Regions from separate parts of the Metabacillus sp. SLBN-84 genome, predicted to be linked through region 1. Evidence: riboswitches for the same ligand, from Rfam matches in the RefSeq annotation. Region 1 holds a riboswitch; the other holds the start of a gene.

Region 1 (11,518 bases):
AAACCATTCACTCCGTCGATGATTTCCCGTGGATCAATAAGGAATGGCTGAATAAGCTTGGACTGCAGATGCCAAAGACGACAGAAGAGCTGAAACAGGTATTACTCGCCTTTAAAACGCAGGATCCAAACGGCAACGGAAAAGCGGATGAGATGCCCATGTCCTTTATCATCAATCACGGCGGGGAGGATCCTGCCTTCTTGTTCGGGGCATTCGGGCTTGGAGACAACTGGGATCACACGGTTGTAAGCAACGAAGGCAAAGTGATCCTGACTGCCGCAGAGGAAGGATATAAAAATGCGATTATGTACTTCAGTGATCTCTACAAAGAAGGACTGATTGATGTTGAAGCGTTTGAGCATGACTGGAATACGTATCTGGCGAAAGGAAAAGATGAACGCTACGGCATGTATTTTACATGGGATAAAGCAAATATCACCGGCATGAACGAGAAATATGATCTTATGCCTCCAGTGGCAGGGCCGGATGGAAATGTGAACGTTGCGAGAACGAACGGCATGGGCTTTGACAGAGGAAGAATGGTCATCACAAGTTCAAACAAAAACCTTGAACTGACTGCGAAGTGGATTGATGAGCTGTACGACCCGCTGCAGTCTGTCCAGAACAACTGGGGAACTTACGGGGATGATAAGCAGCAAAACATTTTTGAGTATGATGAAGCTTCAAATATGCTGAAGCATCTGCCTCTTGAGGGGGCTGCCCCGGTTGAAGTCCGCCAGAAAACAAGCATTAACGGGCCGCTTGCGATTTTGGATGAGTACTACGGCACTGTCACAACTAAGCCCGACGATGCAGCATGGAGACTGGATTTAATGAAAGAAGTCATGGTCCCGCACATGAAAGCTGAAAACACGTATCCGAAGGTTTTCTTCTCGCTTGAAGAGCTTGATAAACTTTCATCGATTGAAGCCGATCTGTTTGCTTATATTAATCGAAAGCGTGCAGAATGGATGACAACTGGAAAAGCAGAGTCAGAATGGAAAGAATACCTTGCCGAGCTTGACCGTCTGGGGCTGCAGGAGTGGCTTGAGATTAAGCAGAAAGGGTATGACCGCACCCAGCAATAACCGGAATGCAGGGGCTGCTTAATCATCAGCAGCCTCTTATTTTATGAAAAAGGAGTTTTTTAAGTGAAGCCGATACTATCAGAAAAATACCGCCCGCAGTTTCACTTTTCACCGAAGGAGAAGTGGATGAATGATCCTAACGGAATGGTGTATTTTAAAGGCGAATATCATTTGTTTTATCAGTATCACCCTTACAGCACAGTTTGGGGTCCCATGCACTGGGGGCATGCGGTGAGCAGGGATCTGATTCACTGGGAGCATCTTCCGGTTGCCCTGTATCCTGATGAACACGGAGCCATCTTCTCTGGAAGCGCGGTTGTTGACTGGGAAAACTCAACTGGTTTTTTCGATGATGAACCGGGACTTGTCGCCGTTTATACGAGTCATGACACCTATCCGGGCACTGACAGAGCCCGTCAGCGGCAATGCCTTGCGTACAGCAGCGATAACGGGCGGACCTGGTCAAAATACAGCGGCAATCCCGTTCTTGCAGATGAATCGAAGACCGATTACCGGGATCCAAAAGTGTTCTGGCACATGGATACACAGCGCTGGATCATGATTCTTGCCACAGGACAAAGTGCGACCATTTACAAGTCGGAAAACTTGATAGACTGGCAGTTTGCGAGTGCATTTGCAGAAGGATCACACGCGGGTTTCTGGGAGTGCCCCGACCTCTTTCCGCTTCCTGCAGGTGAAGGGAAGGAGAAATGGGTCATGCTCGTCAGTCTGGGTGATACAGGTGATTACTCAGAGGGGTCGAGAACTCAGTATTTTATCGGTGAATTTGACGGAGAAACCTTTGTGAATGACCGGGAAAAAGATGGGGTGCTGTGGCTTGATCACGGCAGAGACAACTATGCAGGGGTAAGCTTCTCAGACCTTCCTGACCGCCGCATATACATGGGGTGGATGAGCAACTGGCGATATGCCAATCAAGTGCCTACAGGGGAATGGCGCGGCGCTATGACGTTCCCGAGGGAGCTGTCACTTTCTGCAGGTAGAGACGGCCTTCATCTTATCCAGAAACCGGTCCCGGAAATACAGGACCTTAGAAAAGCAGGAAAAACCTGTCACCATCTTTTTGTGTCCGCAGATAATCAAGCAGTGATTCCCTTAAAAGGCTCTTTGATGGAACTGAACCTGGAGGCCGAGTTTGAGGGGAATGCCGGGCTGGAGCTGATGATTATTCATTCAGAAACAGAAAGAACGGTCATCCGTTATGACCCGCAGTCTGAAATCCTTTCAGCAGACAGAACGCACTCCGGGGAATCTGATTTTTCAGCGTCGTTTCCTGCCGTTCAGAATGCGCCATTAAAAATGAAAAATCGGTCGATCCGTCTGAAGCTGCTGCTTGATGCATCATCCATCGAGGTCTTTGGAAATGACGGTGAATGCGCCATCACTTTCCTGATTTTTTCTCAGCATGAGGAAGGTGTTTTGCAGGTGGCGTCAAAAGGCGGAACGGTACATGTCAAATCACTCGATGTGCATGAACTCTCCTCCATCTGGAAGCGGAAGGGATGAAGGATGTGGAAAGGTCTGTTATTTGCATCGGAGAAGCACTGATTGATTTTTACTGCACGGAACCGGATGTCCATCTTGCAGAAGGAAGGAAGTTTGAAAAGCAGGCAGGAGGAGCACCCGCGAATGTCTGTGCGGCGATTGCCAAGCTTGGCGGCAGGGCTTCCTTTTGCGGCAAAGCCGGGAATGATCCGTTCGGGCAGTTTCTGAAGAAAACGCTGGATGATGCGGGCGCAGATACATCCATGCTTGTTTTTGATCCTGATTATAAAACGACGCTTGCTTTTGTATCTCTTCAAAAAAACGGTGAACGGGACTTTCTTTTCAATAGAGGAGCAGACGGTTTTTTAACGGAGCGGGATATAGATGAAGAAAAGTGGAATCAGGCGTCCATCCTCCATTTTGGTTCGGCGACAGCCCTGCTGGAAGAACCGCTGCGTTCCATGTATTTGGATACAATGGGAAAAGCAAAGGGCATGGGAAAATTCATTTCGTTCGATCCAAACTACAGACAGGATTTGTGGAAAGGCAGAGAAAGCCTGTTTATTAGTCTTGCTCAAGAGGCCTTGAAACTCGCTGATTTTATCAAAATGAGCGGGGAGGAATTGGCGCTGATTTCAGGAGAAGAAAGTATCCAGGCAGGCCTTGATGCACTGCACAAGTCCTGCAGCGGGCTGATTGCCGTTACATTAGGAAGTGCAGGAACCGTGGTCTCAAACCGGAAAGAAAGAGCCGCTGTTTCAAGTATAAAGGTAAAGTCCATCGATTCCACGGGTGCCGGAGACGCCTTTGTCGGCGCGTTTCTTTATCAGCTTGCAGAAGGGGAGAATCCGAGGGAAGCCGCTTCTGACATGGCAGCGGTAGAAAAAATGACGGCCTTCAGCAACGTGGCGGGAGCCGCAGTCTGTACAAAGATTGGAGCCATTGCTGCAATGCCTTCACTTGAAACGGTCAAAAGATTATCAGCAGATAACGGGATTGATTAAATACGTCCCGTTTTTTAAAAAAGAAATAATGTAAGCGCTTAATTATTGCGAGGGGATGGATGAAATGAAAAAAAGAACGCTTCTTAAACTGGCAGCTGCGGCAGCTTTGCTTTTTTCTGCTTTTTCCTTAACTGAGTTCAAAGGGGCAGCGAACGAGCGGAATACTGCCATTTTCGGATATTCAGCTTTGTCAGGCAGCTGGACAAAGGATTCAGACGGATCGTTAAGGGGAAAAGCGGGAAAACAGCCGGCTCTCATCCTATCGAATTCAGAAACGTCCGGTTATCTTGAGTATGAAGCAACAATGAAACTGGAGAGAAAAAGTGCAGCATCCCTTGTTTTTCGGGCAAATGAAACAGGGACAGAAGGGTATAAAGTGAGGCTTGATGCAAAAAAAAGCACGGTATCACTTGGAACGCTGAATCAAGGACGCGCGTTAAAAACTGTGCCGGTGAAGCTGAAGGGTTCAGACGGCGTAAAAATTAAAACAGTGGCAGCTGGCCCTTCCATAACGGTTTCTGTAAATGGGAAAACCGTTATGGAGGCTACGGACCACAGCTTTTCAAAGGGATATACAGGATTTCAGGCCGAGAACGGAACTCTTCATTTCAGCAAAGTGAAGCTGCACGAAATACGGACAAACCTGACGGGCCTCTCTATGAAAAAAGGAAACTGGCAGGCTGGACCTGACGGGCTGGAAGCACTGGCGGGAGAGGGCGGGGAACACTATTCCGTTTCAACGGTTTCTTCGAAAGATTTCATTTTTGAATCAGACCTCCTAATAAAAGAAAAGGACGCCTCCGCCTCCCTGCTTTTCAGATCAGATAAAACGGGGACAAAAGCCTATCAGGTAAAGGCTGATGCCGGAGAAGACAAGGTGCAGCTAGTGGACGTTCAGAAGAAAAAGATACTTGCAGAGAAACAGATGACGATTGACCATGAAACGCTTTATCACGTAAAGGTCAAAGCAGTGGGCTCTTCCCTGCAGGTATTTTGGCAAAACGGAGGTAAGCCGGTTTTAGAGGCTGAAGACCGTTCAAATTCAAAAGGATTTTTGGGCTTTCATGCTGACGGACATGCCGCTTTTCAAAACATTCAGCTGAGTGATCTTCAGTCCAACCTGGAGGGCTGGCAGCCGGTTAATGGAGAATGGGCGCCTCATCTTGAAGGTATTGGAGGAACGAGTCCGTCTGAAGAAAATACCTTTCGGATGGCTGAAACAGCAGGGGATGATTTTGTCCTTGAAGCCGATTTGAAAATAGATTCCCAAACTCCATTCGGTACGGCTGGTCTAGTTTTCAGAGGAAAAGCAGATGCCAGTGAAGGCTACATGCTGACACTGGATCCGAATCTGAACCGAATCCGTCTGCTTGATTTGAAAGGAGACCGTACCCTTGGCATGGCGGACAGGGAATTAGAGCCCGGCAAACTCTATCATGTTGAGATTCATGCGGCCGGAAAAGATATAAAGGTTTATTTTGACGGCTATGCTGATCCGGCCATTTCTGCAAAAGACTCAGCCTATTCAAGCGGAAAATACGGATTAAATGTATACAACGGCACAGCCTTTTTCCAGCATGTATACGGAGAACAGCATGACACGTATTATTCCGAGCTTTACCGCCCGCAGTATCACTTTACACAGGCAAGGGGGTATGCAAGCGATCCTAATGGCCTCGTTTACTATGAGGGAGAGTATCATCTTTTCCATCAGGACGGCGGAAAGTGGGCGCATGCGGTCAGCACGGATCTTGTTCACTGGAAAAGGCTTCCGATTGCCATTCCCTGGAATGAAATGGGGCACGCCTGGTCAGGGTCTGCAGTAGTAGACAAAACGAATGCGTCCGGATTATTTGATAAAGAAGGTTCCGGACTGATTGCCTTCTATACTTCCTTTAATCCTGAAAAACACAATGGCGATCAGAAGGTCGGCGTTGCCTACAGCAAAGATAAAGGCCGAACGTGGAATTTTTATGACGGCAATCCCATTATCCCGAATATCGGGGAATTCTACGGCGGAGAAGGCTGGGATTTCAGAGATCCGAAAGTCGTCTGGGACGGGGAGCATAATCAGTGGGTGATGGTCATTTCCGGAGGAGATCATATCCGTTTCTTTACATCTCAAAATCTTCTGGACTGGGAAATGATTGAATCATTTGGCTATGGTGACTACGTCAGAGGGGGAGTTTGGGAATGCCCGGATTTCTTTCAGCTGCCGGTAGACGGAGATCCGTCCAAAAAGAAATGGGTGCTGTCCATCAGTACCGGTGCCAATCCGAAAACAGGCGGATCGGATTCGGAATACTTTACGGGGACCTTTGACGGAAAACGTTTCGAGAGTGATAATCCCGCTGGAAAAGTGCTGAAAAATGAGTTCGGCAAGGAAATGTATGCGGCCATGTCGTTTGCGGATATTCCGGCAGAAGACGGGCGCAGAATCTCACTGGGCTGGATGAGCAACTGGGATTATCCCTTCGCTTTCCCGACATCCCCGTGGAAAGGCCAAATGTCGGTTCCTCGTGAACTGACGCTCAAAACCGTTCCTGGAGAAGGCGTACGATTGTTCCAGAATCCTGTTGAAGAGCTTGAGCAGTTAAGAGGCGCCGGTTTCTCGTGGAGCAACAAAACTGTGAAGCCTGACGATGCAAACCTGCTTGCGGATATAAAAGCTACATCGTATGAAATTGAAGCTGAAATAGAACTGCCTGAAAACAGCAAGGCAGAATTCGGATTCGGGCTGAGAGAATCCGATTCTCAAAAAACGATTGCGGGCTACAAGGCTTCAGAAGGCATCATGTTCTTTGACCGGTCTCAATCTGGAGACGTCAGTTTCTCCGACAAGTTCTCGACTTATCATGAAACCGGCGCTGAACCTAAGAACAGGCGGGTGAAATTCAGTATCTTTGTGGATGAATCTTCTGTAGAGGTGTTCGGAAACGACGGCGCAGCCGTTTTCTCCAATGTTATCTTTCCTGACGGAGCAAGTGACGGGATGAGCTTTTACACGAAAGGAGGAAGCGTGAAAATTGTGTCCCTTGATGTGTACCCATTAAAAGGGGTTTGGAAAGAAGGCGAGGATTCTGCCGCAGTCGTCATGGATCATAAAAAAGTGACCCTTCCGCTTGGAGGTGTGCATAAGCTTTCTGCATCCGTAACAGGCAAGCATCAAAAACTAAAATGGCACTCAAGTAATCCTGATGCAGCAGAAATCAAAAAAACAGATGATGACAGCGCAGAAATCCGTATGACAGGCCACGGACGAAGCATCATTACTGCATCGGCTGCAAATGGGAAAATTGCCGGCAGAACCATTATCGAGAGCACCGCTTCCTTTAAAATCGCCGAGAAGACAAGCGGGAAATTCCTTGTACCTGAAGGAAAGGACAATGGCTCTAAAACAAGACTTCAGCCGGGCGGGGAACATGTATGGAAGATAGAAAACGCTGCACCCGGATCTTATAAAATTCACGCAGGCGACAGCAAATTTGTGCTGGATGCATCAGGAGTCACTGCCGGAGATGCTGTGCAAATATGGGAGTATTTCGGCTACGGCAACCAACAATGGAAAATTACAGATCATTGGGATGGAACCTACCGCTTCAGTGCTGTAAACAGCGGCAAAGTACTGGGGGTTGAAAACGGCACCCCTGAGAATGGAACGGCCGCTGAGATACAGAATGCAGGCGAAGAGGAGTTTCAGGATTGGGAGCTGATCGATGCTTCCGTTTCAAAAAAATAGACGCTGTTTCAGACACTCAGAAATTCTGAGTGTTTTTTTTCTGCGCCTCAGGTCCTATTCAATCCCATCCTGCCGTCCGTTTTTAGATGAAGAAGATTCCTGTACGATAGGCAGAGTCATCATCAACTAGATTAATCGGAGGAACAAAACATGGATAAAGTAAACACTCTTCTTTTGGGGGCACTCAGCATCACAGGATTAATCGTATGGTTCAGCCAGGGAGGATCAGACGTTATTTTTAAAGAAAAGCCGGTTGTAATACCGGTAACAAAAACTTACTCGCCTGTAGTTCTCTGGCCGAAAACGCCTGAGGAGAAAAGCGCAGCAGGCGAAGGAAGCGGTGTGGCAGTTAACTCTGAAGGAGATATTTACTATTTTCACAGAGCAAGCGGAGAGTACAGCGGAAAAAATTTTATTAAAGAACCAACGATTGTCGTTTTGGACGGAAAAACAAAAAAAGTTAAACGAATTATGGGAGAAGGCATGTTCAAATCTCCGCATGGCCTTGAAATCGACAGCGAGGATAACATCTGGGTGACCGACGTTTCTTTGAACAAGGTCTTTAAATTGAGTCCAGAAGGGAAGCTGATGCAATCATTCGGGGAGGATTACCAAACGGGTTTGGAATGGAGTCTCCGCATTCGAAATCTGCTTCCAAACTTTCCTGTTTTCATGGATGAATACACATTTGCGCGCCCTACAGATGTAACGGTCATGGATGATGGATCTTTTGCTGTTGCAGATGGCTACCGAAACCGGAGGATTGTGAAGTTTGACAGAGAAGGAAAACTGGAATGGCAGATTGATAAGCCTGGCAGCCAACCGGGAGAATTCAACTTGCCTCACGGAATCAGCAGCGACAGCGAAGGCAGGATCTATGTTGCAGACCGCAGCAATGCACGCATACAGGTTTTTGATAAAAATGGACAGTATCTTGACCGCTGGGACATGCCGGAGATCGGCAGGCCGTTTGGTGTAGAAGCGGCAAGTGACGGAAACATTTACGTTGTTGACGGCGGTGATTCCCTGAACGGGGCAGAAAAAAACGTTACAAGCCAGGTCATTGTCTTGGACAAAAAAGGAACAATACTGAGAGCGGTTCGGCACATGGGGCAGCAAAGAAGGCCAGATGAAAATTCCGCATGATCTTGCAGTGGATGCGAATGGAACAATTTATGTGGCTGAACTGAAAAACAAAAGGATTCAGGCTTTTATTAAACAATAGCCTCATTCGTTTCCCTCTTTCCCGTCAAAATTTTTTCTCCCATGAAGAATCAGCTCTTAAAGGGAAGATTGATCAGTCCGATAATAAAGATGATAAGAAAAACTGGAATGCAGTGATGGATTGTCTATATATGGGCGCTTGGACAATCAGGAGCAAGTAGCGCAACCGGCCATTAAGAACAGGACTGATCATGACGGCGCTGTGCCGTATGACCAGAAAGAGATTCCGCATGGGGAGGAAAAGATGAAAAGCATTAAATGGAAAATCTTAATGAGCTATGCCATTGTCTTAATGCTGCTGGTTATTATTGCCGTGTTCAGCTATGTGACAATCAACCGGATTTCAGAAGACGTTGAGGAAATGACAGAGAACGACCTTGCGTTTTTGGAATCTGCAAATTCGATGACATTCAGCGTGGCAAACCGTGCAAAGATTGCCCGGGATTATATCTTGTTTGACAGGGATGAGTTTAAAGAGCAATTTTTAGAAGAAACAGAACGGGCGATAGAAACGGAAAAAGTCCTCCACGATGCGATTAAAAACGGGGAGATTTCCAAAGATGTAGAATCCGCTCTGACAGAGGCCGATGAAAAAACCATCAAGTGGAGAAAGCTTGTTGTGGAAGAAATCATCCCATTGTACGACAGCGGACAAAAGGATGAGGCCATTCAGCTGATGGAGGAAAAATGCCTCCCATACAGCCAGGAGGCCATTGATGCCTGGTCTGATGTTGTAGAAATACAAAACAGTATTACAAATGACCAAACATCTGAGGCGCTTCAAACAGGCTCCCAATCAGAACTTATTATTATCGTTGCATCCGTGCTCGCATTTGCTGCAGCGCTCATTGTCGGCCTATTCAGTGCCGGAGGAATTTCAAGAGCTGCCGCACTTATTGTGAACAGGCTTGAGACGATTTCAGAAGGAGACCTTAACGGCGACCTGATCCAGACGAAATCACAGGATGAGATTGGCCGCCTGATTCTTGCTTCCAATGCGATGACAGTGAATTTAAAGGCGTTTATGCAGCGGGTTTCAGAAACCTCAAGCCAGGTTGCTGCAGCTTCCCAGCAGCTTGATGCTTCGGCAGAACAGTCTTCTGCCTCTGCCCTGCAGGTGACAGCGACCATTCAGGGGATAGCAGAAGATGCCACCACCTCATCTGAAAGTGCCAATCGCTCAGTTCACTCCATGGAAGAGATGGCAGGCGGAGTCCTTCAGATTGCTGAATCCTCAGCTGAGGTTTCAAAAGAATCACAGACAGCTGCAAAGCAGGCATCAGAAGGGAATATTCTTGTTAAAAAAGCGGTCGTGCAAATGGGCGCTATACAAACTTCTGTTGCCGTCACTTCAAACCTGCTTGCCAACTTGGGGAACAGGTCAAAAGAAATCGGGAAAATTGCGGAAATGATTACAGGAATTGCAGATCAGACAAATCTTCTGTCATTGAACGCCGCCATTGAAGCTGCTCGGGCGGGCGAGCACGGACGGGGCTTTGCCATAGTAGCCGATGAAGTCAGAAAGCTTGCAGAGCAGTCCAAAGAATCAGCTGATCAAATTGACGAACTGATCGGCCATATTCAGAATGATGCAAGCACTGCGATTTCTTCTATGGCACAGGGGGAAGGCGAAGTGAAAAAAGGAACTGAGGCCATGAACGAAGCCGGTCATGCCTTCCAGAACATCATTTCTTCCATCCATTTAGTCTCTGAAAAAATTGAAGACGTATCCAGGTATGCAAAAGAAATGGCAGGGGCATCCAAGCACGTAAACGAACGAATCCATTCGCTTGCAAACGCAGCGACTGATACATCCCTGAATTCAAAAAGTGCTGCCGTTTCTTCAAAGGAACAGCTCTCGGCCATGCAGGGAGGTTTCCGCTTCGGCTGCTTCACTGAGCCAGATAGCCGGCGAGCTTCAGGAAGAACTGAAAAAGTTTAAGTTTTAGGTAAAGGAAAGAGCTGCAGGTTTTAGGCTGCAGCTCTTTTTTCTATGGCTTTTTGGCTGATTCTACTTGTATAACCGGCGGAACGGGCGTTACTTTTTAAGATAATTAATCATCAAATTAAATGCTTTCGTTACCGTATTCAAATCATCCTCAGCAAAGAGAGAAAATAATTCCTCAGTCAGACGATCTTCAATCTCGTCAATTTTATTAGAATAAGCCACTCCCTGCACATCAAGATGAATAAAGCTTTCGCGAAGGTTTTCCGGATTTTTTTCCTTGCGGATGAATGTCTCCTGCTGAAGTACTTTTAACACCTGGCTGACTGCGCTCTTCGAAATATTCATGCGCAGGGCAATTTCCGTTGTTGTCCAGGTCTTTTGTCTTTTAAACAGCAACAGGATTTGTTCCTGCTGATAGGTCAGATTAAAATCATTCAGATCGGTAAAGTATTGTGTCAGCAGGAGGTCAAGCTCATCAATCTGCCGGTACATTTGAACAATTTGCTGTTTTTTCAGCGAATCCACAGGCTTCATTCCTTTCGGGTTAAGGTGTTTTTCGCAGAGTGCCGCCCTTGATGTATAAGAAGATGGCCGCTGCAAGCATCAATCCTGCAAAAACAAGCAGGAGCGTCTGAATAGGCACGGACAATGCGACGAGAACGGACAGAACCGAAAAGGCAACAGGCTCAAGCCCGGAGGCGGCGAGCGCCATGATGCTCATGACCCTGCCGAGCTTATCCTGATCACTGTGTTCCTGCATAACCGTCACGGCAGGCAGATAAACCAGCATCAGCATAAATCCGCTCAGTCCGGCTGAAAGAGCGAGAAGCGAGATGGACTCGGCCTGGGTATAAAAGAAAAACGCGATTGCAGTTAAAAAGAGAGCCCTGTAAACAAAACGACCGCGGTGCACCGACCTGAGCATCAGCATAAGGAAGCTTGCGGCAAACGTTCCGACTGCAAGGCCACCTTCAATCAGACTCAGATCAAATGGCGTGCCTCCGCGCTC
Region 2 (11,518 bases), 510 kb from region 1:
TTGTTCCGGCCTCTCTTGTCTCCCAGTGGGCAAAAGAGCTTCATGAAAAGTTCTATATTCCAGCCGTTGAGCAAAAGAAAAGCTACGTATGGGAAGCCTGCGATGTCGTCGTTTCTTCTATTGATACGGCTAAAAGAAGCCCTCACCGGGAAATTGTTCTAAACCAGCAGTACGACCTGGTCATCATCGATGAAGCTCATAAACTGAAAAACAGCAAAACAAAAAACTATGAATTTGTTCAGAGCCTGAAAAAGAAATACTGCCTGCTTCTTACTGCAACGCCCATTCAAAACCGCGTAGAAGAGATCTTTAATCTTGTCTCTCTGCTGAAGCCCGGTCATTTAGGCAACGAAGCTTACTTTTCAGAAGTATTTTCTGCCAAGAACCGCTCTTTGGAACACCATGAGCATCTTCAGGAACTCGTGAACAAAGTCATGATCCGCAACCGCAGGGGAGATACGGGCATTGAATGGCCTAAACGGCATGTTGAAACCGTTCCGATTGAACTGTCTGAAAGTGAACGCCAGCTGTATACGGCTATCTCACGTCTAAAAACATTCGGCGCCTCTTCGGCCAGCACCTTTTCAATCATGACGCTGCAAAGAGAGGCATGCTCAAGCAGGGAAGCTGTCTACATGACGCTGAAAAAAATGGCGGAGCGTCCTGAAGGTGAAGCATCCCCTCTTCCAGACTCTGTCATTGAAGAACTGATGAACTGCATTAATGAAGTTGACGGAAATTCCAAAGCACAGCGGACCGTTGAACTGATTCAGCAAATCAACGACAAAGTCATCATTTTCACAGAATACAGGGCCACCCAGTTTTATCTTCAATGGTTCCTTCAGCAGCACGGCATTTCATCTGTTCCATTCAGGGGAGGATTCAAGAGAGGAAAAAAAGACTGGATGAAGGACCTTTTCAAAAACCGTGTTCAAGTCTTGATTGCGACAGAGGCTGGCGGTGAAGGAATCAACCTGCAGTTCTGCAATCACATCATCAACTATGATCTTCCCTGGAATCCGATGCGGCTTGAACAGCGGATTGGACGGATTCACCGTCTCGGGCAGGAAAAAGATGTCCACATTTATAATATGGCAACAAAAAACACCGTTGAAGAACACATTCTGAAACTTCTCTATGAAAAAATCAACCTGTTTGAAAAGGTCATCGGCGAGCTTGATGAAATTTTGACAAAACTGGAGATATCCAATTTCGAAGATCACCTGCAGGACATCCTGTTCAAATCAAAAAGCGATGGAGAAATGAAAATTAAGATGGAAAACCTGACATCCATCCTGCATTCTGCAGAACAGGAACACACAAAACAGAGAATGGAGGGATAAACGATGCAGCAGCAGCAGATCAGCGAGTTTCTTGAAACCTTTTTCACGGCCAATTCATGCGACATTACAGAAAAACAGCCTGGCTATATGACGATCCAGCTGACAGTGGACATGGATAAAGAATTGATGAACAGGCCGTTTTACTGGACATATCTTGAGAAAACAGGCGGCGTGCCAAATCCGATGCAGCTGACTTTAATAACAGATGCCAAACGGGCCCCAGCTGATTTGAAAGGGGAAATCATGCACTTTGGAGCACCAAGACTGCATCAGATTTTCCGGACTGCCCAAAAATTCGGAGGCCATATCCGCCTATATGAAAACCCGCCAAATACAGGAAGCTCCCAGTCCCTGCATCCATGGCTCGGTGTGAATGTCATGGTATCCTATCAGAGCGACAAGAAAAAGGATCATCTCTATTCAATCGGACTTCACCTGATCAGCGGAGCAATCATAGAAGATTTTCAAGATCATCTGGAAAACATGGCCCTTACTCCGAGAATTCCTGATTTGTGTTTTACAACATCGCCAATGATCAAAGTACAAAGCGGCCTTGTTCGGATTCAGAATTATATACAAGCTAAATTTGAACAGGACGACCACTCCTGGGCAGATGATGCAAGACAGCGCTGGAATTCGGACATGATGCTGTTAAGCCACTTTTACGAAGATCTTGAAGTAAAGCCGGAATCTTACCATCTTGAAAAAGAAGCCTTGAAAGAGCTGTATGATCCTCACATTCATGTCTCGATTACAAACGGCGGTTTATTCTACTTATCCCGGACTGCCCTCGCTTAATGTCAAAATTTACGCAAAAAATGATTTTAGTGTCAGAAAATCATTTTTTGCCTTTTTATTTTTGCCGAAGAATGGCTGTCGAAGAAAACAGGTAAATCAAGCCAAAATACCTACACAAAAGGAATATACTTCTAATTATTAGTATTTTTTTGAAAAAAATGAAAATATTTTTTTCTATCGACATATTTCAGCACAATCAGTGAAAATGAAATTTTATAATAGTAGTAAATTAGATAGACAGCAAGAAGTGACAAAAGAAATACTTTGTTATTGATGCAGTGTCAGAGTTGCACATAATCAGACAAAGGCAAACCTGCTGAAAAGCCGGGACGCAAAGTCACAGGTCTACGGTTCTCCGGAGCTATGATGGCTGGACTGCCTGAAATACTATCGCGTATTTTAGGAGGAGTTACAATGGAAGTGTTAATGCAGGATGTTCAAATGCTGGATCAGGAATGGAAAGAGTTAATTCTGTCAGCCTTGGAAATGGGAATCAGCAAAGAAGAAATCAGAGAGTTTTTGAAAACGCAAACAGTTAAAAGTTGACAATCTCCTGCATGACGTAATTTTTTTTCGTAAATTCGTTCTATATATATAACAACCCCTTCGCTATATGCTATAATACCTCTGGGAAGGTGATTATATGATTGGTGAACGCATACGAAAATACCGCAAAGAGCGGGGACTGTCACTATCAGAGCTTGCCGATCGGGCCGGAGTTGCCAAATCATATTTAAGCTCAATCGAACGGAACCTGCAGTCAAATCCTTCTGTTCAATTTCTTGAAAAGGTCTCTACTGTTCTCGGGGTCTCGATGAATACACTTATTCTTGAGGAGCAGAACACGAAACAGGCTAACCTTGATCATGATTGGGCAAACCTGGTCAAAGAGGCAATGGATTCAGGTGTTACCAAGGATCAGTTCAGAGAGTTTCTGGAATTCAACCGCTGGAAAATGAATCAGGAAAAATAACAGCACCATACAAAAGGTCTTTTGGTCCCTTTTGTATGGTGCTGTTTTCATGCAGCTATCCTTTTCTGTCAAATCCGTAAGTTGTGGCCCTTATTGGCTGATAGGCTGACAGCGGTATTTTCTTTACAGCGTGAACAGCCTGTATCGCTTTATGGGAGGTAATATCATTCGAGCAGACAGGACAAATCCACTGATTTGTTTTGCTGCTGCTGAAAGATGGCTGATAGCACTGACTGCAAAGTTTTTTATACATCGCTTTTCCCCTTTTCATCCAATCAGCAGCCGGATCCAGTGCAAATGAGCCAAAAGAACAGCCGAATACAGAAATGCAGCGGCAATTGAAAGGACTTTAATTGTCGGTGATGACGGTACACGCCCCGTGAATACAAACAAAAGCAGAAATAATGAAAATGACAGCTTAGTACATGTAAATGCCGCAGGATGCACCTCATACAGAATCCTCATAACAGGATTGGCTTCTGTAATCAGCTCAAAGTGCAGACCGGCAAGGGTCAATGCTGCGTCCATACTGTTTAAAGCTGCTAACATCAAAAAGAGTGCCTTCAACACATTTCCGCCTTTATTCTTAATAAAGAACAAAAAAGCAAACTTAATTCGTCTACTAAAAGTATATACCTCTTCAGCGAATAAAAACAGGGTCAAATTCCGCTATATTTCTTTTTAAAGAACGTTTACCGCCGGTTCCCTCCAAATATCTTCAACAATCTTACTATATTGAAACATTATAAAGAACGTCCAATACAACGCTATATTCTTTATAGAAAACAAAAAAGCCTGTGTCTGCAGGCTCCCTCTTTCTCAATCTCCTCCGCCGCCACCGCCGCCGCAGTCTCCCCCGCCTGAATCCCCTCCGCCGAAGAATCCTGAATCAGAATGACAGTCTCTGCCGTTGTCTGAACCCGTATACGTAAAACCAGAGGAGTCCCTGCGTCTGCTTCTTTTTCTGCTGTCACCAGCAATCCCCATCACTGCCAAAATTCCGACAAATACAATAACCATGATAAATTCCATTTCGAATCCCCCTTTGAATAGCAGCATGATTTTTGGAAAAAATAACTAACAAGGACGGTGAATATCATGAGGAAAACCATATTGCTTTTGCTGCTTCTCCTTATATACGGTCTGCAGCCGGCTTTGGTTTCACATTCAGCAAATGTTTATGCGGAAAAGCATACAGACTGGAAAAACGTAGCGGTTAAAGAAACGAAAAAACGTTATCCGCTCTCACAAGTACTGTTTGCCCAGAAGATCTGGGACAACACCAAGAAGAATCAGACGGTCAAACAATACAAGGTGACATTGCGCGAGGGAATAAAAGACATCGGGGTGTTTGTCACCATCTCTTACGATGCAAAAACAGAAAAAATCAAAAAGATACAGGTTCTGGAAGAAGCGGATTAAGCAGATGCAGAAAATAGAAAGAAGGTACCTCTATGAGGTACCTTCTTTCTATTTTCTCTTTTTTAAGAAAAACATAAAAGCAAAGGGAAGGATGCCGAACCACCTGCTTGCAAACGGCGACTTCTCCGTTTTCCGCATTGTTTTTAGTGCCTTCCGCTCTTCTTTTGGAGTATCCATATATCTGACCAGCTGCTGAGTCATATATTTCACATAATCATTCGTAGACACTGCAAACACACCTCATACGCACTTTTTAGCTAGTATGCCGCGTTTCCAGCTCTTTTATACGTTCAATCAATTCATCTGCCAGCTGTTCTATGGTTTTTCCCTCTGTTTTGATTTTTATTGTACAGTCCTCATAAGCATTTATGCGCGACTCATACAGGGATGAAAGCTCTTCTTTTGAAGCCTTTGAGGCAAGCGGGCGGTTTTCATCCTGCTGCACCCGTTCAAAAATGACATCAAGATCGGTTTGAAGGAAAATCACAATGCCGTTCTCTTTCATATTGTCCCTGTTCACTTTTCGCACAGGCAGCCCGCCGCCTGTCGTGATTACAGCATTTTCTGTAGGCGCACGCTCAATCATCTGCGTTTCAAGTGAACGGAACACCTCTTCCCCGTCTTCTTTAAAGATGTCTTTGATCTGCTTCCCTGCTGCACGTTCAATCATTTGATCAGTATCTAATACAGGGTATCCGAGTTTTTCGGCAAGCACCTTGCCTACAGTCGTTTTACCGGTCCCCATAAATCCCGTGATAAAAATTGGCTTCACTGCTGTTCACTCCGCTTGTTTTTCCATTACCTTACCACAGAATCAGTATGCAGGGAACTGCTCTTCACTTATATCAGTAGACCGTCCAATCAGTCATTACTCCTGAATTCAGATTGTACGTATATTTTGCTGATGAAAAATGGCCCGTATTCAGTTTTGCAGCAAGTGATACCAGCAATTCGCCTTCACCTTTTTCAGCAGCCGTATAAGTGATGGAACCATCGTCCGTCTTTATTTCATAGTGGTTTATCCCTTCTTGATCCGCAATGGACTGCATGGAATGCTGAACACCGCAAAGGAGCAGATTCTCAAGAATCATTGAACGCTCTCTCTCGCTGTAAAACTTTTTTTCAGCTGTGAACACGGCTGTCTGGTGAAGAAGAATCAGTAAGATAAAGAACGCGATCATTGAAACAGACGGCAGGATAAATCCTTTTTCATTTCTCATCCTGATCGCTTCAATCCTAAAAAGCTTCTGAATGTGCACCTGTAGGTTTTGCCTGAAGTACTGACAACTGTGAGCAACGCTCCGCCTTCAATTTGGGTAAAATGCATATCCTTCACATGTCTCAAGCAAATAATGTGGCCGGTGTTATTCACCTGTCTCCGAATCATCGTTCCGTACTTTTCAAATTCAATGCTTCTTCCCGTTTTTGAGGTAAATGAAAGCTTTTGGTCCTGGACTTTGAAGCCGGTGCCTTCTCTGAACTCAATGGCAGCCTGCTGCTGAAAGATCTCCCATTCCAGCGGATTTATGTCCCGTTTATCTTCCGACACTCTGTAAAGATGGGGAATGAGCAGAGCTGACGATGCTGTAATCACAGCGAATATACTGAAAGAAAACAGCATATTCAAGAATGTGAAACCGCTATGGGCTGAAAGAATAGAGGCATTCCACTTCGAGCGTGCCTTTGAAGCTCCACTCAATGCATGCTTTTTCAAGCTCTCCGGAAACACTCCAGCTGATATCCTTTCCTTCTTCATTTTGTTCTCCTTCCTTATACGCGCGCTTTTCAATGATTGTCTGCAATTCAGTGACAGCTTCATGTTTAAGCCGCGTTTTTTCCCGTTCCTGACTGATATACATAGAGGCAGGGAGCAAAATCAGCGAAATCATAGACCAGATGCTAAAAGCCATAACCGTCTCAGCCAATGTAGTGCCTCTATTGTTCCTCAACACCCATCCTCCCCATCCCCATGTAAAAAATCATATTGTATCTTTTTTTACGGTACTGCACGACAATCGTGCCGCTTTCAGAGAGCCTCCCGTCAGGAGTAAACTGAACCCTCGCTTCCATAGTGGAAGGTGTTAGAAGAATATTCGAATCATAAGAAACGGTATAGAGCCTATCCTTGGAAATTCCGCCTTCTGTACCTATATACCTGTGGTTAGCAGGGTCAAATAACAGGACAATCGTTTTTTTATTTGAAATGGCATACTGCTGGGCATATAAAAGATCCTGTTCAAGCGCCTTGAAGAAAAGCTGAGCAGGCTTTTGACTTTGAAATGGCTGAAGGATGAAAACAGCGGTCCCTGTCATCACAGTAACGATGCAGATTACGATGACTGTTTCCATAAGCGTGAACCCTTTATTCGACTGCAGGCGCCTCACCGACTTTGCCCTCAGCATCAATGGTAAGCGCCGTGCCATTAGGACATGCAGGTGCTTCTTCAAGGTACCCTGCCGTCACAAGTTCTTCGATCGTCGCAGTCTTTTTCGTTTCAATCTGATAGGCGGAGGCTTGGGCCTGAACCGTGTTTTTCAGTCCTTCACACCCTTTGCTCTGGATGTTTGCATGATGTTTTGTAATATTGGGAATGGTGATCAAAAGCAGTACGGATATGACAAGAAGGACAATAAGCATTTCAATCAGTGTAAACCCCTTTTCATTTTTAACCATAATCAGACTCCTTTCCCTTTATAAAGCTTCCATCATGTGATACATGGGCATGATCATTGACAGGTACATGATCAGCACTGTAATTCCCACTGTGATATAGGCTGCAGGCTGAATTATCAGCAGCCATTTCATTGTTTTGTCTTCAAGTCTTTCAAGGACAAACTGGCTGTATGTATACAGCTCTCTTGCAAGCCTTCCGTTTGCTTGTCCATGGCCGACGACCTGACTCATTTCCTTTTCGTAAAAACAGTTAAGGCTTATGAGGGTTTCAAATCTCTCCCCTTTTTTTAAATGTTCAATAAACCATTTCGCTTCATCTCTGTAAAACGGAAGAAAATTCTGATGTTCAAAAACCTTGAGTGATTCATAAATCGATAAACCGCTTTTCAGAAGATTGCTCAGCTGCAGGGAAAAATAGTAGCTGTTAATAAGGACAATGATTTTTTTCCAGATTGGAATTTTCAGCATAACCCTCATTTTCCTCTGAGGTTTAAAGGCTCTCAGCCGGACCATATAATAAACACCGAAAAGCATCAGGAAGACGAGGCTTCCAATCATCCCTAATTTTACTGCTTCAAACAGGAAAAATAGAAAATGTGTCAAAAAACTGGGCTCAAGGTTCATGGAATGGTAGATCTGCTGAAACTGAGGGGCAATAACAGATTGTGAGAGGTAAAAGAGAATTCCAATTGTAAAGAAGAGAAAAAGAGGATATTGCATGACCTTCTTCCATTTTTCGTGCTGTACGACTTTTCTGCTGAGCATATCTCCCGCCTCTTTAAAGGCGGCATCCAAATCCCCGTGCTTTTCAGCAAAATACAAATAGCTCAGGACTTCACGGTGAAAGGATAATTCTTCAAAAGCCGACCTGATGGACTGGCCTGCAGAGAGCCTCCGCAGACAATGAGCCACATCCCCGCTTTTGTCTGCCCGAAGATCAATTGAAGTAAATGTTAGTGCTTCATTTAATGTGTAGCCCTTTTCTAAAAGACTGCTCATCCTCTTCAGAAATTGAGATTGCTCCTTAAGACTCCATCTTTTTTTAGTCTTCATAGGCATACATCCATTTATGAAGAGCATAGGAGGGCAAGTACCCAAGGGCAATTCCCTTTTTTATCGCATCCCTTAAGGTGGCATAATCACATTCGACCTTTTCTCCTCGGGCTTCTTTTATGGCAAGAGTAAGATTTTTACCGTACAGCATTTCAAAGATTCCAAGTCTCCTGACGTTCCTCATTTTTTTACACTGCGGTGAGCATTCGCCCTCGCAAAATGGACATTTAACCCCGACAAGCCTCTGAGCAACGACCGCGAGAAACGTCTGCTCAATTTCAGACAGGCTTACATCAAATTCAAGCATTCTGTATATGGCGCCTTTGGCATCTCTTGTATGCATCGTCGAGAGCACCAAGTGCCCAGTTAGCGCTGCCCTGATTGCAATTTGTGCGGTTTCCCTGTCTCTTATTTCACCGACCATAATAATATCCGGGTCGTGCCTCAGTATGGCCTTCAGCCCGACCGCATACGTGATCCCCGCTTTTTCATTAACCTGTACCTGCAGAACCTCGGAGCTTTTCGTTTCAACCGGATCCTCAAGCGTTATGATGCTGCGGTTAAAATGTTTTTTTGCATAATGAATGAGAGAATATAGAGTCGTTGTTTTTCCGGAACCGGTTGGACCGGTGAAAACCATTAAACCGTGGGAATGATTTAGAAAAGAGAGAAGTTTTTGTGCGGACTGCGGAAAAAGCGACAGCTTGGTGACGGAAGGGATGCAATCATTCGGGAGGATTCTGATCACTAGACTTTCTTCAAAAACGGTAGGAAGAGTGGACATGCGAAGCTGCACATTGATTGCCTGATTTGACAGAGCAAGTGAACCGTTCTGCGGCCTCCTCCTCTCGCCAATATCCATAGATGCAAGAAATTTAAAATGTGCGATGATCCTGCCGCAGACTTCTTTGCGGATAATCCTCTTTTCAATGAGATCATCATCGATTCTGTATTGAATGACCGCGTCTGTTTCCCTGGGAACAAAATGAATATCAGAAGCGTTAAGCTCACAAGCTTCTTCTACAATTCTTTCACTGAGCAATTCGATGGAATTCATGATTTCCTCCTTTCTGAGCGGCTACTGAAAGCCTACCTCATTTAAGAAGAAAGCGCACACGGCGAAAAGTAAATTTTCGGGACGATTCATGAGTTCTATAAGGGTGAAAAACTCATTTTCTCCTGGATGAAAAACAAAAAATAGAGCGGCAATGAATAATTTTACAAGTTCTGCCCATACTTAATAAAGTCTTTAATGGGCTATAGCCAAGCGGTAAGGCAACGGACTTTGACTCCGTCATGCGCTGGTTCGAATCCAGCTAGCCCAGTACGAAAAGCGGAGCCGACTGTTCAGCCCTGACAGGCAGAAAAGAAATCACCGGAAAAGTCCGGGTTTGACTTTTTCGGGGATTTTGTTCTGACGGAAGGGCTAGGAGGCGGAGCTAGACACCACGAAATGCGGAGCCTTCCGTTTAGCTCCGGGAGTCAGATAAGAAATCACCCAAAAAGGCCGGTTTTGCCTTTTTGGGTGATTTTGTTCTGGCAGAGGAGTTGGAAGGCGCAGCTGGACACCACGAAAAGCGGAGAGATCGGGATGTTCAACCTTTGCACAATCACCAAACACCAAAAAACCTGCGGATATTGTATCCGCAGGTTTTTTAAGCGTTTCTTTTCGCATAATAAATATATGGCTTCCTCTTTGATTTGAGCAAGGACGGTTTTAGATAGTAAACCCTGTACCCGCTGTTCAGGATTTCATATTCAATATATTTCAGCTTGTTCTTTTTAGCAAACTCTTTGGAAGCTTTTTCGATGCTTGCCTCATCTGTAATAAAATTCGGGCTGGAGTAGTCTGTTGCTACGTTCCGGTTGCCAATGCCTTCTAGGAAAAATTGAATTTCTGTCATCATCATTCCACCCTTTTCGTTCTTTATAATGAACCATCTGTATTCACTATACAAAGAAAAGGCTGAAATGAAAATCTTCAAATTCGGGCATATTTTTAAGTTATCACATCATTACTAGGTATTTCTGCATAATTCTAATGAATTCTTATTATTTCGTTCCCTATAAAGAACAGGGGGACTTTTTATGAAACGGATTTTTGTACTTCTTTCTTTTTAGAAAGCTTTGTAAGGGCTTGAGGATTATAGCCGACGACCAGTTTTTTTCCGTCTGTGATAATAGGCCTTCTAAGAAGTTTGGGCTCGTCGATGATCAGTTTTATCACATCTGAAAGCGGCAGTTCATCTATATCCAGGTTCAGTTCCTTGTATGTCTGGCTGCGGGTCGCTAGAATCTCATCCATGCCGTCTGTTGTAAGCTGAAGGATTTTTTGAAGTTCTGAATAAGTAGGAGTTTCGCGAAACAAATGTTTTTCATTGAAATCAACGTTATGTGCCTTAAGCCAATGCTTTGTCTTTCTGCATGATGTACAGCTCGGATAACTATAAAAAACCAATTCGTTCATTGTCTTCATCTCCCATTTCATATTGTTTTTTTATGATCAATTTTGCTTAGACGACAGCTGTTCAACTTGTATAAACCGATTGTACAGCAATTGTTTAACTTTTGTACAGCAATAAGCCTTGATTTCAACAAACTTTTTTTTAGGTTTGTTTACACTTTGTGACATAATTGGTACTTCTAGAATGTAAACGCTATTTACAAGGGTGTTGGACGTACATTATAATAAAAAAAGTGATGGACTTAGGGACTTAACAAAGGAGGGATTGACATATGGATCGCATGTTCCGAGTATTAGGCTTCTGGACTGGCATCTTCGCTGTCATGTTTTACCTGGGAGATATGAAAACGACTTCATTATTATTCTTCGGTCAGACGGGATTTTTCGTGTTTTTATCTTATCTTAAACTTTCTGAGCGCATGTACATTTACGTGTTCGGCGCATATTTAACGATTTTCTTCGTGGGCTTTACATATTGGACTACATTTATGATGGTACCTGGGCAAGGCGGTCACTAAGAAAAGCGGAGCCGACTGTTCAGCCCTGACAGGCAGAAAAGAAATCCCCGGAAAAGTCCGCTTTTGACTTTTTCGGGGATTTCTTTTCTGACGGAAGGGCTAGGAGGCGGAGCTGGACACCAAGAAAAGTGGAAGCGCCCGGTTAGCTCCGGGAGTCAGATAAAGAAACGGCGGTATAGGCGCTTTTTGCCTATACCGCCGTTTCTGTTCTGGCAGAGGAGTTGCGCGATGGAGCTAGACACCACGAAAAGTGGAATCGCTCGTTTAGCTCCG

What was found. Region 1 has a riboswitch for cyclic di-GMP ahead of RKD52_RS04770 (methyl-accepting chemotaxis protein). Riboswitches for the same ligand answer to the same signal wherever they lie in the genome.
Region 2: another riboswitch for cyclic di-GMP. It lies ahead of RKD52_RS07440 (anti-repressor SinI family protein); the one in region 1 lies ahead of RKD52_RS04770 (methyl-accepting chemotaxis protein).

Annotation. Positions count from the first base shown of each region.
Region 1 is NZ_JBRJIP010000001.1:980,076-991,593, forward strand. Features, by position in the region: gene RKD52_RS04740 (ABC transporter substrate-binding protein) at 1-1,088, shown strand, start outside; gene RKD52_RS04745 (glycoside hydrolase family 32 protein) at 1,152-2,615, shown strand; gene RKD52_RS04750 (carbohydrate kinase family protein) at 2,612-3,598, shown strand; gene RKD52_RS04755 (GH32 C-terminal domain-containing protein) at 3,663-7,337, shown strand; gene RKD52_RS04760 (peptidyl-alpha-hydroxyglycine alpha-amidating lyase family protein) at 7,488-8,483, shown strand; gene RKD52_RS04765 (hypothetical protein) at 8,467-8,562, shown strand; cyclic di-GMP riboswitch class II at 8,658-8,742, shown strand; gene RKD52_RS04770 (methyl-accepting chemotaxis protein) at 8,806-10,503, shown strand; gene RKD52_RS04775 (MarR family winged helix-turn-helix transcriptional regulator) at 10,600-11,043, opposite strand; gene RKD52_RS04780 (MFS transporter) at 11,054-11,518, opposite strand, start outside.
Region 2 is NZ_JBRJIP010000001.1:1,491,450-1,502,967, reverse strand. Features, by position in the region: gene RKD52_RS07450 (DEAD/DEAH box helicase) at 1-1,343, shown strand, start outside; gene RKD52_RS07445 (YqhG family protein) at 1,347-2,141, shown strand; cyclic di-GMP riboswitch class I at 2,438-2,524, shown strand; gene RKD52_RS07440 (anti-repressor SinI family protein) at 2,556-2,687, shown strand; gene RKD52_RS07435 (helix-turn-helix domain-containing protein) at 2,785-3,114, shown strand; gene RKD52_RS07430 (hypothetical protein) at 3,170-3,367, opposite strand; gene RKD52_RS07425 (DUF5658 family protein) at 3,382-3,663, opposite strand; gene RKD52_RS07420 (hypothetical protein) at 3,934-4,146, opposite strand; gene RKD52_RS07415 (DUF3889 domain-containing protein) at 4,213-4,536, shown strand; gene RKD52_RS07410 (YqzE family protein) at 4,585-4,764, opposite strand; gene RKD52_RS07405 (shikimate kinase) at 4,790-5,308, opposite strand; gene comGG (competence type IV pilus minor pilin ComGG) at 5,382-5,756, opposite strand; gene comGF (competence type IV pilus minor pilin ComGF) at 5,753-6,292, opposite strand; gene RKD52_RS07390 (hypothetical protein) at 6,177-6,485, opposite strand; gene comGD (competence type IV pilus minor pilin ComGD) at 6,472-6,885, opposite strand; gene comGC (competence type IV pilus major pilin ComGC) at 6,899-7,210, opposite strand; gene comGB (competence type IV pilus assembly protein ComGB) at 7,229-8,263, opposite strand; gene comGA (competence type IV pilus ATPase ComGA) at 8,253-9,320, opposite strand; tRNA gene RKD52_RS07365 (tRNA-Gln) at 9,517-9,588, shown strand; gene RKD52_RS07360 (hypothetical protein) at 9,919-10,167, opposite strand; gene RKD52_RS07355 (Spx/MgsR family RNA polymerase-binding regulatory protein) at 10,350-10,730, opposite strand; gene RKD52_RS07350 (DUF2626 domain-containing protein) at 11,000-11,245, shown strand.